2 linked regions of the Cryptosporangium arvum DSM 44712 genome follow. The protein of the gene in region 1 interacts with the protein of each later gene in a pairwise test. Links are inferred from orthologs where the notes say so. Each region holds a gene or a part of one and is shown in the gene's direction. Other genes may lie near its edges.

Evidence for each region. The genes of interacting proteins can lie anywhere in the genome.
Region 2: the proteins of CRYAR_RS09565 (region 1) and CRYAR_RS33610 interact in binary tests that used the Escherichia coli proteins (3 or more experiments, as listed by UniProt). The link is inferred for Cryptosporangium arvum DSM 44712 from one-to-one orthologs.

What each region holds. Positions count from the first base shown.
Region 1 is NZ_KK073874.1:2,057,411-2,065,007, reverse strand. The notes cover bases 4,519-7,494. They hold CRYAR_RS09565 (sulfurtransferase TusA family protein), read left to right. Parts: upstream 4,519-5,885; coding sequence 5,886-6,104; downstream 6,105-7,494. Other genes in these bases: CRYAR_RS09555 (HesB/IscA family protein), read right to left, coding at 7,280-7,494; CRYAR_RS09560 (carbohydrate kinase family protein), read right to left, coding at 6,178-7,149; CRYAR_RS09570 (cysteine desulfurase family protein), read left to right, coding at 4,705-5,889; ctaC (aa3-type cytochrome oxidase subunit II), read right to left, coding at 4,519-4,569. Also shown: CRYAR_RS09600 (cytochrome c oxidase assembly protein), read left to right, coding at 1-640; CRYAR_RS09595 (hypothetical protein), read left to right, coding at 690-1,100; trpD (anthranilate phosphoribosyltransferase), read left to right, coding at 1,097-2,128; CRYAR_RS09585 (nucleotidyltransferase domain-containing protein), read left to right, coding at 2,302-3,069; CRYAR_RS09580 (cytochrome c oxidase subunit 4), read right to left, coding at 3,242-3,658; more of ctaC, read right to left, coding at 3,670-4,518; more of CRYAR_RS09555, read right to left, coding at 7,495-7,597. UniProt on the Escherichia coli protein: Sulfur carrier protein involved in sulfur trafficking in the cell. Part of a sulfur-relay system required for 2-thiolation during synthesis of 2-thiouridine of the modified wobble base 5-methylaminomethyl-2-thiouridine (mnm(5)s(2)U) in tRNA.
Region 2 is NZ_KK073874.1:7,343,126-7,348,429, reverse strand. The notes cover bases 1-2,994. They hold CRYAR_RS33610 (cysteine desulfurase family protein), read left to right. Parts: upstream 1-905; coding sequence 906-2,084; downstream 2,085-2,994. Other genes in these bases: CRYAR_RS33600 (ATP-dependent Clp protease proteolytic subunit), read left to right, coding at 2,842-2,994; CRYAR_RS49230 (helix-turn-helix domain-containing protein), read left to right, coding at 2,153-2,704; CRYAR_RS33615 (MFS transporter), read left to right, coding at 1-853. Also shown: more of CRYAR_RS33600, read left to right, coding at 2,995-3,423; tRNA 2-thiouridine(34) synthase MnmA, read left to right, coding at 3,482-4,564; CRYAR_RS33590 (glycosyltransferase family 39 protein), read left to right, coding at 4,639-5,304. UniProt on the Escherichia coli protein: Master enzyme that delivers sulfur to a number of partners involved in Fe-S cluster assembly, tRNA modification or cofactor biosynthesis. Catalyzes the removal of elemental sulfur from cysteine to produce alanine.

The sequences.
Region 1 (7,597 bases):
GCTCGGCGCGCCGGTGACGCTGGCCCTGCGCACGCTCCCGGCGAAGCCGAAGAGCTGGCTGCTCAAGTTCCTCCACAGCCGCTACTTCCGGCTCATCAGCCACCCGCTGATCGCGTTCACGTTCTTCATCGCGACGCCGTACGCGCTGTACCTCTCCGGCTGGTACCCGGCGACGCTGACCAGCACCTGGCTGCACGAGTTCACGCACGTGCACTTCATGGTCGTCGGTTCGCTGTTCTTCTGGCCGCTGATCGGCCTGGACCCGCTGCCCGGCCGGTGGCCCTACCCCGCGCGGGCGCTGATGATGATCATCTCGATGCCGCTGCACGCGGTGCTCGGCGTGATCATCATGCAGATGGCCGGCCGGATCGCCACCGCGTACTACGAGGGCCTGAACCTGAGCTGGATCTCCCCCGAGATGGATCAGCAGGTCGGCGGTGGCCTGCTGTGGGCCTCCGGCGACCTGATCAGCCTGCTCATGCTGGCCGCGTTCGTCACCCAGTGGATCCGCTCGGACGAGCGCACCGCGGCACGCATCGACCGCCAGCTCGACCGCACCACGGGTGAGGACAACGCGCTGGAGGCGTACAACGCGCACCTCGCCCGGCTGGCGGGCAGGCCGGTCACCGACCAGCGCTAGGATCCGCTCACAACGTCCCCCGCAGCCGTCGCCCGTCGGGAGCCCCACCATGACGAACGCCTCGCCCGCCACCGTTCTCGTCTACAGCGACGACGCGGCCGTCCGGGAGCGGATCCGGATGGCCGTCGGGCGCCGGCCCGCGGCCGACATCGGTCCGATCACCTGGGTCGAGGCGAGCAGGGGCGACGAGGTCGTCCGCCTGGCCGACGCCGGTGGGCTCGACCTCCTCCTGCTCGACGCCGAGGCGTGGCCGACCGGGGGCATGGGCATCTCCCGCCAGCTCAAGCACGAGATCGACGACTGCCCGCCGGTGGGTATCGTGCTGGCGCGCAAGGTCGACCGCTGGCTCGCGACCTGGTCGGAGGCCGACGCGGTGCTCTCCCACCCGCTCGACCCGGTCTCCGCGGCCACCACCGTCGCCGACGTGTTGCGCACACAGCTGGGCGTCGTCGCACGATGAACCACACCTGGCCTTCGCTGCTCAACACGCTGCTGGCCCGCGAGGCGCTGGCGCCCGAGCAGACCAGCTGGGCGATGTCCAGGATCATGGCCGGCGACGCCACCCCGGTCCAGATCGCCGCGTTCGCGATGGCGCTGCGCTCGAAGGGTGAGACCGCGGCGGAGATCAGCGGGCTGGTCGCGGGAATGCTCGCGGCCGCGACGCCGATCGACGTCTCGCCGGACGCGGTCGACATCGTCGGTACCGGCGGGGACCAGGCCCACACCGTCAACATCTCGACGATGGCCGCGATCGTGGTGGCCGGCGCCGGCATTCCCGTCGTGAAGCACGGCAACCGGGCCGCTTCCAGCAGCACCGGCGCCGCCGACCTGCTGGAGTACCTCGGCGTCCCGATCTCGATGACGCCTGAGCTGGCGTCGGTGTGCGTCCGCGAGGCCGGGATCGCGTTCTGCTTCGCGCCGATCTACCACCCCGGGATGCGCCACGCCGGCGTCCCGCGGAAAGAGATGGGCGTCCCGACGTTCTTCAACTTCCTCGGGCCGCTCACCAACCCCGGCCGGGTCCGGGCCAGCGCGGTGGGCTGCGCGAACCTGCGGATGGCTCCGGTGATGGCCGAGGTCTTCGCGCAGCGGGGCGCCTCCGCCGTGGTGATGCGGGGCGAGGACGGCCTGGACGAGTTCACCACCACCGCGCCGACCCGGCTCTGGGTCGTCGCCGACGGTTCGGTCACCGAGACCGTGCTGGACGCCGCCGACCTCGGGATCCCACGGGCCGCCCGGGAGGACCTCCGGGGCGCCGACGCGGCGTTCAACGCGAAGGTCGCCCGATCCGTCCTGGCCGGCGACCGCGGCCCGGTACGCGACGCTGTCGTCCTCAACGCCGCCGCCGGTATCGCGGCCTACGACGGCTTCTCCGGGGGCCTGGAGGCCTCGCTGCGGGCCGGTCTGGAGAAGGCCGCCACGTCGATCGACTCCGGCTCCGCCGGCACCGCGCTGGACCGCTGGATCGCCGTCGCCACCCAGGGCTGAGCGCCCTCGCGTGACCAACACAACGTTTGCACGCGCTCGCTGCGGCAACCGGCTCGGTTTACCGTTGCCGCAGGTGAGCCGCGTGCGAACAGCACACGGCCACGAGACAACAGTGCGTGAAGAAATGCTGACGAAACGTTCCGTCAGACCGGACCCGATGGGACACTTAGCCCGTGCCGCCCCCTCTCCCCCCGCGGGTTGCCGCCGCGGTGGCGGCGACCGTCGCAGAGCTCGTTGCTGCCGGAACCTCCGGCGTCGTGCTGCTCGGTAGCCAGAGCCGCGGCGATGCCCACGAGCACAGCGACGTCGATCTGGTGGCGCTGGGGAGCGGGCCGGAGTACACCCACCGGCAGCTCGGTGGCCTGCTCATGTCGGTGTCCTGGCGTACCGGAGATGCGGTGCGGGTCTCGTTCGCCGATCCCAAGCTCGCCGGGAGCACGGTTCCCGGCTGGCGCGGCGCGGTGATCCTGCACGACGCCGAGGGCACCGCGAACGAACTCGTCGCCGAGGCCGGGGCGTGGCGCTGGTCGGACATCGAGGGGCCCCGCCGGGCCTGGATCGCCGGGCAGATGACCGGGCGGGCCGAGGTCGTGCAACGCCTGGTGGGTTCGCTGGCCGCGGGGCGGCGCACGTCCGCCGCCGTGACGCGCAACCGCCTGGCCACCCGCTTACCCGTGGTCGCCGCCGTGCACCACCGGATCCTGTACGACAGCGAGCACCGGCTGTTCGACCTGGTCGCCGACGCCATGGGGCCGTCGTGGCGCCGCTCGCAGGACGCCGCCCTGGGGCTGCGGGGCGAGCAGCTCCCCGACTCCTGCCGAGCCGCACTGGGCCTCTACGCCCAGCTCGCTCCGGTCGTCGAGCCCTACCTCACCCCCGACCAGCAAGCGGTCGTCCGCTCCGCCGCCGAACTCGCCTGGGCCGCCCAACACGCTGCCTGAGGGCGGCCCGCTCAGGACGACGCTGACAGGCGAGCGCGCCGACGCCGGACAGCAGGCCAAAGGTCACGTCGTCGGCGCGCTCGGCTGCCCGCGTCGCCCTGAGCGGGCTCCACGTTCGAACAAAAAAAGCCGGCCCCCCTGCGGGGGGGCCGGCTTTCTCGCTAGCGCTCGATCAGTGCTCGCCCGTGCGGGTGTAGTACTCGAAAAGCAGGCCCGTCACGGCGAACAGGACCGCGATGACGCCGAGGGCGATCAGCCACGGGAACCAGTACGCGACACCCAGGCCGGCGATGCTCGCGGCCACCGCGATGCCGAACGGCCAGTAGCTGCCCGGGCTGAAGAAGCCCAGGTCACCGGCGCCCTCGGAGATCTCCGCGTCCGACCGGTCCTCCGGCCGGGGCTCGATGCGCCGGGCGACGAGCGAGAAGAACTGACCACACATGCCGCACAGCAGACCCGACAGGATCAGCGCGACCACGCCGACCCACTCGGTGCCCTCGTCGATCTTCGACGTCCAGACGCCGTACACCGCCGCCATCGCGAACAGGAACAGGGCGAGCAGGTTGAAGATCCTGGATTCGCTCTTCATTGCCGCTTCTCCTAGCTCGGCTGACGCGCGGTGCGGTCGGTGTTGAACGGCGTCGTCGTGGTGGCGACGGGCGACTCACCGATCTGCTGCAACGCGTCGTGGGTCGACGCCCCGGTCTTCTTCGCTTCGATGAACTGGTCGAACTTCTCCGGCGTGACCGCCCGGAGCTCGAAGTTCATGTTGGCGTGGTAGGTGCCGCACAGCTCGGCGCACCGGCCGACGTACGCACCCTCTTCACCGGAGTTGATCGTCGCTTCGAACGAGTTCGTCCGCCCCGGGACCACGTCGCGCTTGAACAGCAGCGCCGGCACCCAGAAGGAGTGGATGACGTCGTTCGACGTCTCGACGAACCGGATCCGCTGGCCGGTCGGCACGACCAGCACCGGGATCTCCTCGGTGGACCCGACGGTGCCGATCGGCTGCCGATCGGTGTCGAGCTCCTCCGGGTAGAGGAACTGCCAGTTCCACTTGAAAGCGACGACCGAGACCGTGACGTCCGGGTTGGCCTTCTGCTTGTCCACGTACGTCTGGACGATCGCGGTGTAGTAGAAGAGCACCGCGATGATCAGGAACGGGACCGCCGTGTACAGGATCTCGATCGGCAGGTTGAACCGCGTCTGCACCGGCAGTTCGTCGCTCTTCTTGCGGTAGCGGATGACCGCCCAGAAGATCAGGCCCCAGACGAACACTCCGACGGCGAGCGCGGCGATGACCGAGCCGGTCCAGAGGTCCATCATCTGCTCGGCCTGTGGGGTGATGCCCTTGGGCCACCCGAACCGGAGCACTTCCTCGGTGGAGCAGCCGGACAGCAGCAGCGCCGACGCCCCGGCAATGCCGGTGACAGCGACGATGCGCCCGGCCCGAGAACGCCGACTACGACGCTCGGCACTCGCTGACGGGTTTGCCCCCACCAGTCGCCCTCCTCATCGGCGCCCGACGACCTGCTTGAGTCGGGTCTCAATCCCTTCGACCGAACGTAGACTACTGGACCCCCGAGACGCGGACCCGCAGGGGTCGCCGACGCGCCGGGGGTAGCGTTTCGATCCGTGTCCGACCAGCCGGTACCACCAATACGGACGTACTTCGACGCTGCCACGGCCGTGCCTCTCCACCCGGTGGCCAAACAGGCGCTCGCGGCCGCGCTCGAGGACGGCTGGGCCGATCCGGCCCGCCTGTACACCGAGGCCAGGCGGGCCGGGCAACTGCTCGACGCCGCCAGGGCCGTGGTCGCCGAGGTGATCGGCGCGCGCCCGGACGAGGTCACGTTCTGCGCGAACGGCACGGTGGCCGCTCACCTCGCCGTGCTCGGCGGGCTGGCCGGGCGGCGCCGGGCCGGCTCGGTGTTCGTCCACTCGGCGGTCGAGCACTCGGCCGTGCTCCACGCGGCCGAACAGCACGACGCGGCCCAGCAGGCCGCGGGAACGACCGGTACGTCCGTACCGGTGGGAGTGGACCGCGCGGGCCGAGTGTCCACGTCGGCCTTCGCCGAAGCGGTCCGCGCGCCCGGGGTCGCGCTGGCCGCGCTGATGAGCGCGAACCACGAGGTCGGCACCGCGCAACCGGTCTCCGAGGTCGCGGCGGCGTGCGCCTCGGCGGGCGTTCCCCTCTTCGTGGACGCCGCTCAGACGCTGGGCCGGGCGCCGGTGCCGGGCGGCTGGTCGTTGATGTCCGGGAGCGCGCGGAAGTGGGGCGGCCCGGCCGGGGTGGGCGTCCTCGTCGTGCGTACCGGCACGCGCTGGACCACGCCGTACCCCGCCGACGAACGGGAGCGCGGCCGTTTCGCGGGGGCGTCGAACCTGCCGGCGATCGTCGCGGCCGCCGCCTCGCTGCGCGCGGTCCACGCCGACGCCGCCGCCGAGGCCGCACGGCTCGGCCCGCTCGTCGATCGCATCCGGGAACGGGTGGCGGCCACCGTGCCGGACGTCGAGGTGGTGGGTGACCCGGTCGACCGGCTGCCGAACCTGGTCACGTTCTCGTGCCTCTACGTGGACGGTGAGGCGCTGCTGCACGCGCTGGACGCGCGGGGGTTCGCGGTGTCGTCCGGGTCGTCGTGCACGTCCTCGACGCTCTCCCCGTCGCACGTGCTCGAGGCGATGGGCGTGCTCAGCCACGGCAACGTGCGGGTGTCGCTGCACTCCGGCACCACCGGGGCCGAGGTGGAGCGGTTCCTCACCGAACTGCCGGCGATCGTCGCCGAGCTGCGCGCCACCGCGGGGGTGACCGGGCTGTGACGCCGGATCTCATTCTCGACTGCCTGGGCCTGCGCTGCCCGCTCCCGGTGATCCACCTGGCCAGGCGCATCGGCGAGGTGGAGGTCGGCGGGGTCGTCCGTGTCCTCGCCGACGATCCGGCCGCCCGGAACGACGTCCCGGCCTGGTGCCGCTTGAAGTCGCACGAGTACCTGGGCTCCGACGGCACGGCTCACGACGTCCGCCGGGTGCAGTAGTTGTTGCTCTGACCTGGAGCCCGCTGAGGGCGACGCTGCCCGCTCGGCAGCGTCGTTCTCAGCGGGCCGCCGACTAGAGGTACGAGGCGACCTGCTCGGCGGCGAGGTCGCCGTAGTCGCCGCCGAGGCGCTTAACGAACTCGGTCGTGTCGACCGAGTACTCCTGCGTACCGACGGTCTCGAGCACGTAGGTGGCGAGCAGGTTGCCCACCTCGGCCGCCCGCCGCAGCTCCAGCCCCCACGACAGCGCGGTGAGGAACCCGGCGCGGAACCCGTCGCCGACGCCGGTCGGGTCGGCCTTCGCCGCCTCGGTGGCGCACTCCACGTGGATCCGCTCGATGCCCCGGCCGACGATCTCGACGCCGTCCTTGCCGAGCGTGGTGACCCGGATCTCGACCCGGTCGAGCAGCTCGTCCTCGGAGTAACCGGTCTTGTTCTCCAGGAGCGTCTTCTCGTACTCGTTGGTGAACAGGAACGCGGCGCCGTCGATGAGCTGACGCGTCTGGTCGCCGGTCATGCGGGCGAGCTGCTGCGACGGGTCGGCGGCGAAGCGCAGCCCCCGCTGCCGGCACTCGGCCGTGTGGCGGACCATGGCCTCCGGGTCGTTGGCGCCGATCAGCACCAGGTCGAGCCCTCCGACGCGCTCGTCGATCGGCCCGAGCTCGATGTTGCGTGCCTCGCTCATCGCGCCCGCGTAGAACGACGCGATCTGGCACATGTCGTCGTCGGTGGTGCAGACGAAGCGAGACGTGTGCGCGTACTCGGAGACGTGCACGGAGTCGCAGTCGACACCGTGGCGCTCCAGCCAGGAGCGGTAGTCGGCGAAGTCGTTGCCGACCGCGCCGACCAGGATGCCGCGCAGCCCGAGCTGCCCCATCCCGAACGCGATGTTGGCAGCCACCCCGCCCCGCCGGACGACCAGGTCGTCGACCAGGAAAGACAGCGAGACGCGGTCGAGCTGATCGGGCATCAGCTGGGTGGCGAACCGACCCGGGAAGTGCATCAGATGATCGGTCGCGATCGACCCGGTGACGGCGATTTTCATCCGGGGTTGTCTCCATCCGGGGTAAACAGCGAGGGCACCGGGATTACCCGGAAAACGCAAACGGCGAACAGCCTAATGCACACGAAACGGCGCCCACCACTGGTGAGCGCCGCCGCGAAAAGCTAGATACTCAGTGGAACGAGTCGCCGCAGGCGCAGGACCCGGTCGCGTTGGGGTTGTCGATCGTGAAGCCCTGCTTCTCGATCGTGTCGACGAAGTCGATCGTCGCCCCGCCCAGGTAGGGCTTGCTCATCCGGTCCACCGCGACCTCGACACCACTGAAGTCGAGAATCGTGTCACCGTCGAGCGAGCGCTCGTCGAAGAAAAGCTGGTACCGGAGGCCGGAACAACCGCCGGGCTGGACGGCGATGCGCAGGCGCAGGTCGTCCCGGCCCTCCTGGTCGAGCAGGGCCTTGACCTTGCTGGCGGCGCCGTCGGTGAGGACGAC
Region 2 (5,304 bases), 5.3 Mb from region 1 along the record:
GATCCTGGGCGCGCTGCTGATCGTCCCCGGGCTGCGGCGAGCGCCGTCCGCGGCTGCCGCGCCGGTTCCGGCGCCGCCGTCCAACGCCTACCGCGGCGGTGCGGCGGCCCGCTGGCCCTACGCGCTGCTGGCCGGCGTCGGCGTGGTGCTGTTGCAGCTGGCCGGGGAGCGGCTGGACCTCGTCGCGATCCCGGTCGCGCTGGTCGGCCTGGTGTCGGTCGTGGTGGCCGTGCGGCGGCTGCTGCCGGTGGGAGTGGCGTCCGCGGCCGCCGGGCTGCCGGCCGTGGTGCTGATGCGTGGGCTGGCGGCCGGTTCGTTCTTCGCGGTGGACACGTTGGTGCCGCTGACGCTCAGCTCGGTGCACGGCTGGAGCGCGGTCGCCGCCGGTCTTCCGCTGACGTTCGGCGCGCTCGGCTGGTCGGGCGCGTCCTGGTTGCAGGGGCGCTACCCGAACCTGCCGCGCTCGGTGGCGGTCGGGACCGGCATGGTCGCCGTCGGCATCGCGAGCTCGTCGATGGCGGTCGTGGCCTGGGTGCCGGGCTCGGCGTGGGTGGCGTTCCCGGCCTGGATCTTCGGGGGGATCGGCATGGGGTTGGTGATGCCGTCGCTGTCGGTGCTGCTGCTGGAGAACTCCACCGACGCCGACCGCGGCCGCAACAGCGCCAGCCTGCAGATCTCCGACGCGCTGACCAGCTCGCTGACGATCGGCTTCGGTGGTGTGCTGGTGGCCGCCGCGACCGCGGGTGCGTTCGGGATGTCGACCGCGATCGGTGCGATCGACGTCGCGATGGTGGGCATCGCCGTCGTCGGTGTTCTGGTCGCGCCGCGCCTGCGCCTGCGGTCCGCGCCGTGACGTCCCGGGTGGCCCCGGCGCTCCGGTCGCGCCGGATAGGCTGAACGCCGTCATGGTGTACCTCGATCACGCGGCGACCACGCCGATGCTGCCGGAGGCGGTCGCCGCGCTCACCGGTGCGCTGGGCGCTGTCGGCAACCCGTCCTCGCTGCACGCGGCGGGGCGCCGGGCCCGTCGCGCGGTCGAGGAGGCCCGGGAGCGGCTCGCGGCCGCGCTGGGTGCCCGCCCGTCCGAGGTGCTGTTCACCGGCGGCGGCACCGAAAGTGACAATCTTGCTGTCAAGGGCATCTTCTGGGCGCGTCGCGACGCCGATCCGCGTCGCACGGTCGTCCTGACCTCCGCGGTCGAACACCACGCGGTGCTCGACGCCGTCGAGTGGCTGGCCCAGCACGAGGGCGCCACGGCCGAGTTCCTCCCGGTGGACGACGCCGGCTGCGTGGCCCCGTCGGTGCTGGCCGAGGCCCTCGAGCGGCACGGCGACACGGTCGCGCTGGTCAGCGTCATGTGGGCGAACAACGAGGTCGGCACCGTGCAGCCGATCACCGAGCTGGCAGCGATCAGCCGGGCCGCCGGCGTACCGTTCCACAGCGACGCGGTGCAGGCCGTCGGCCAGGTGCCGGTCGACTTCGGTACGTCCGGAGTGGACGCGTTGACGCTCACCGGGCACAAGGTCGGCGGTCCGCTCGGCGTCGGGGCCCTGCTGCTCGGCCGGGACGTGCCGTGCGTGCCGCTGCTGCACGGCGGCGGCCAGGAGCGGGACGTGCGGTCCGGCACGCTCGATACGCCGGCGATCGTCGCGTTCGCGGTGGCGGTGGAGTCCGTGACGAAGGCCCGGGCGTCCTACGCGGCGCGGGTGGCCTCACTCCGGGACTCGCTCGTGTCCCGGCTGCTCGAGGAAGTGCCCGACGCGGTGCTGAACGGACCTGCGTCCGGGCCCTCGCGCCTGCCCGGCAACGCGCACTTCTCGTTCCCCGGCTGCGAGGGCGATGCGCTGCTGATGCTGCTGGACGCGCGCGGCATCGAGTGCTCGACCGGGTCGGCGTGCTCGGCCGGTGTGGCGCAACCCAGCCACGTGCTCGTCGCGATGGGGTCGGGGGTCGAGCGGGCGCGCGGCTCGTTGCGGTTCTCGCTGGGGCACACGTCGACGAGCGAGGACGTGGACGCGCTGGTCAGCGCAATCGGCGGAGTCGTGGAGCGCGCTCGTCGCGCCGGCGCCGTCCGCAAGGCCTGAACCTCGCGCGGTTGCCGTTCGCTGTCGGCGGAGTGCGCTTATCTCATATCAGAGATACCGTTCTTGATATGAGCGAGGAGTTGCCCCGGCTGCCGGGGTTCCGGGAGGCGGCGCTGCGGCGTCGGCGCGAGACGGTGAGCGCGCTCGCTGACCACCGCCGCGCCGCGGGGCTCTCGCAGACCGAGATCGCCGCACGCATGGGCACCTCCCAGTCGACGGTCGCGCGGCTGGAGGCCGGTGACGTCGACCCGCGGATGTCGACGCTCGAGCGCTACGCCGAAGCTCTCGGCGGCCGCCTGGATGTCGCGCTCCGGTTCGATGCGCCCGGTCTGCCGTATCTGCGCCCGGCGGCGAATCCGGTCGCGTATCCGGTTGCGCCGGAGCGGGGTTCGCCGGTGCCGGGTGTGCCGGTGCCGGGTGTGCCGGTGCCGGGTGTGCCGGGACCGGGTGTGCCGGGACCGGGTGTGCCGGGACCGGGTGTGCCGCTGCGGCCGGCGGCGCGGCTGGGTTCGGAGCCGGACGACCCCGCGCCGACATCGCCCGCTCCGGAGCGTCCGTATGCAGCACCGGTGCCCCCGCCCGGGGGCGACCGACCCGCACGTCCTTCACGACGGTGGTGATTCGTATGTCGTCCGCAACCTGGTTTCCGCCCGAACGACCCCGGCCCTGGGAGCCGGGCAACCCCGAGTGGCGCCCGCCGAACTGGCAGCCGCCGCAGCCGCCGTCCCCGGAGCCGCCGCGGCCGACCTTCCCGCCGATGCCTCCGTCCGCGCCGCCGCAGCCGCCGGCCGAGGACGTCCGTGAGCTCTGGGAGGACCGGCTCCTCGATCAACGCATCGTGCAGATCAACGGCCCGATCGATGCCGACGTCGCGAGCCGGGTCGCGAGCCGGCTGCTGCTGCTCGACACCCGCACCCAGCGACCGGTGGCGCTGCGCCTGAACAGCGGAAACGCTGATCTCACCGCGGTCTGGACACTGGTGGACACGCTGGACGCACTCGTCGTCCCGGTACACGCGCTGGTGGTCGGCGAGCTCGGTGGCGGCAGCCTGGCCCTGCTCACCGCGGTCGCCGAGCGCTACGCCCACCCGCACGCGCGGTTCCGCCTCGCGGACCCGTCGCTGCCGAACATCACCGGCACCGCGGGAGAACTCGCCGGTGAGGCCGCGGCCAATCAGAAGCTGGTCGACTCGCTCCACGCCCGGGTGGCCGAACTCACCGGCAAGCCCCTGGACGACGTGGTCGGCGACTTCCGCCGGGGACGGTTCCTCACCGCGGACGACGCGGTGGAGTACGGGCTCGTCACCGATGTCCGGCCCCGGTCGGTCCGGCCCGACTGAGCGGTCCGCCGCCCCCGGTACGCTCGTATCGAGCAACCAATTCGGAGGAGCGGTAGCGATGCGTGTCCTGGCGGCGATGTCCGGCGGAGTCGACTCCGCGGTGGCGGCTGCCCGCGCGGCCGAGGCCGGTCACGACGTCACCGGCGTCCACCTGGCGCTCTCGCCGTCGCCGCAGCAGCACCGGCTCGGCGCCCGTGGCTGCTGCACGGTCGAAGACTCCCGGGACGCCGCCCGCGCGGCCGACGTCATCGGTATCCCGTTCTACGTCTGGGCGATGGCCGACGAGTTCGGCCGCGACGTCGTCGACGACTTCGTGGCCGAGTACGCGGCCGGGCGCACGCCGAACCCGTGTCTGCGGTGCAACGAGAAGATCAAGTTCGAAGCCGTGCTCGACCGGGCGCTGGCCCTCGGCTTCGACGCCGTGGTGACCGGCCACCACGCCCGGTTGAGCGGGCTCGAGCTGCGGCGCTCGGTCGATTTCGGCAAGGACCAGTCCTACGTCCTCGCGGTGCTGCGGCCCGACCAGCTCGCCCACGCGATGTTCCCGCTCGGCGACTCGACGAAGGCGGAGGTCCGGCTCGAGGCCGCCCGCCGCGGGCTCGGCGTCGCGGAGAAGCCCGATTCGCACGACATCTGCTTCATCCCCGACGGCGACACGGCCGGCTTCCTCCGCAAGTCGCTGGGGGAGGCCCCCGGTGACATCGTCGACGCGGAGACCGGTGAGGTGCTCGGCAGTCACGAGGGTGCCTACGCGTACACGATCGGCCAGCGCCGTGGCCTCAAGCTGGGCCGGCCGGCCGCCGACGGCAAGCCCCGCTACGTCCTCGACATCTCGCCGGTCGAGAACACCGTCCGCGTCGGCCCGGCCGAGGCGCTCGACGTCGACGAGGTCGTCGGTGTGCGCCCGGTCTGGACGAACGGCGAGCGCACCGAGCCGTTCGAGTGCGTCGCTCAGCTGCGGGCCCACGGCCAGACCTTCCCGGCCACCGCGGTCCCCGACGGCGGGCGCTGGGTCGTCCGGCTGCACACGCCCGCGCGGGGCGTCGCGGCCGGCCAGGCCGTCGTGCTGTACGAGGGCGACGTGGTGATCGGCTCGGCCACGATCGACTCCGCCCGGAAGGCCGTCGCCACTCCGGCTTGACCGGTTCCGACGTTCACAGGATCCGCTCAGCGGATTCACCGGAGCACATCAGGGCGGCCGCCGATCGTCGAGGCATGACCGCCACCCTCTCCCGGCCCGAACCGCTACGCGCCGTCCGGCCTGCGGGCCGGACGTTTCCGGCCCGCCGGCTCTCGGTGCTCGTGCTGCTGCTCGGCACGGCCGTGCTCTACCTCTGGAACCTCTCCGCGTCCGGCTATGCCAACGAGTTCTACGCCGCCGCGGTGCAGGCCGGTACGCGGAGCTGGAAGGCCCTGTTGTTCGGCTCGTTGGACAGCGCGAACTACATCACGGTCGACAAGCCGCCCGCCTCCCTCTGGGTGATGGGCCTGTCCGGCCGGCTGTTCGGCTTCAACAGCTGGAGCATGCTCGTGCCGCAGGCCCTGATGGGCGTCGCCGCGGTGGGGCTCCTCTACGCCGCCGTGAAACGGTGGTTCGGCCACGCGGCCGGCCTCTTCGCCGGGGCCGCGCTGGCGCTCACACCGGTCGCCGTGCTGATGTTCCGCTTCAACAACCCGGACGCTCTGCTGACGCTGCTGCTGGTGGCCGGTGGCTACGCCATGGTGCGTGCGGTGGAGTCCGGACGCACGGGCTGGCTGCTGTTGGCCGGGTCGGCGCTGGGCTTCGGTTTCCTCACCAAGATGCTCCAAGCGTTCCTCGTCCTGCCGGCCTTCGCGCTGGTGTACCTGGTGGCCGGCCCGCCCCGACTGCGTCGCCGCATC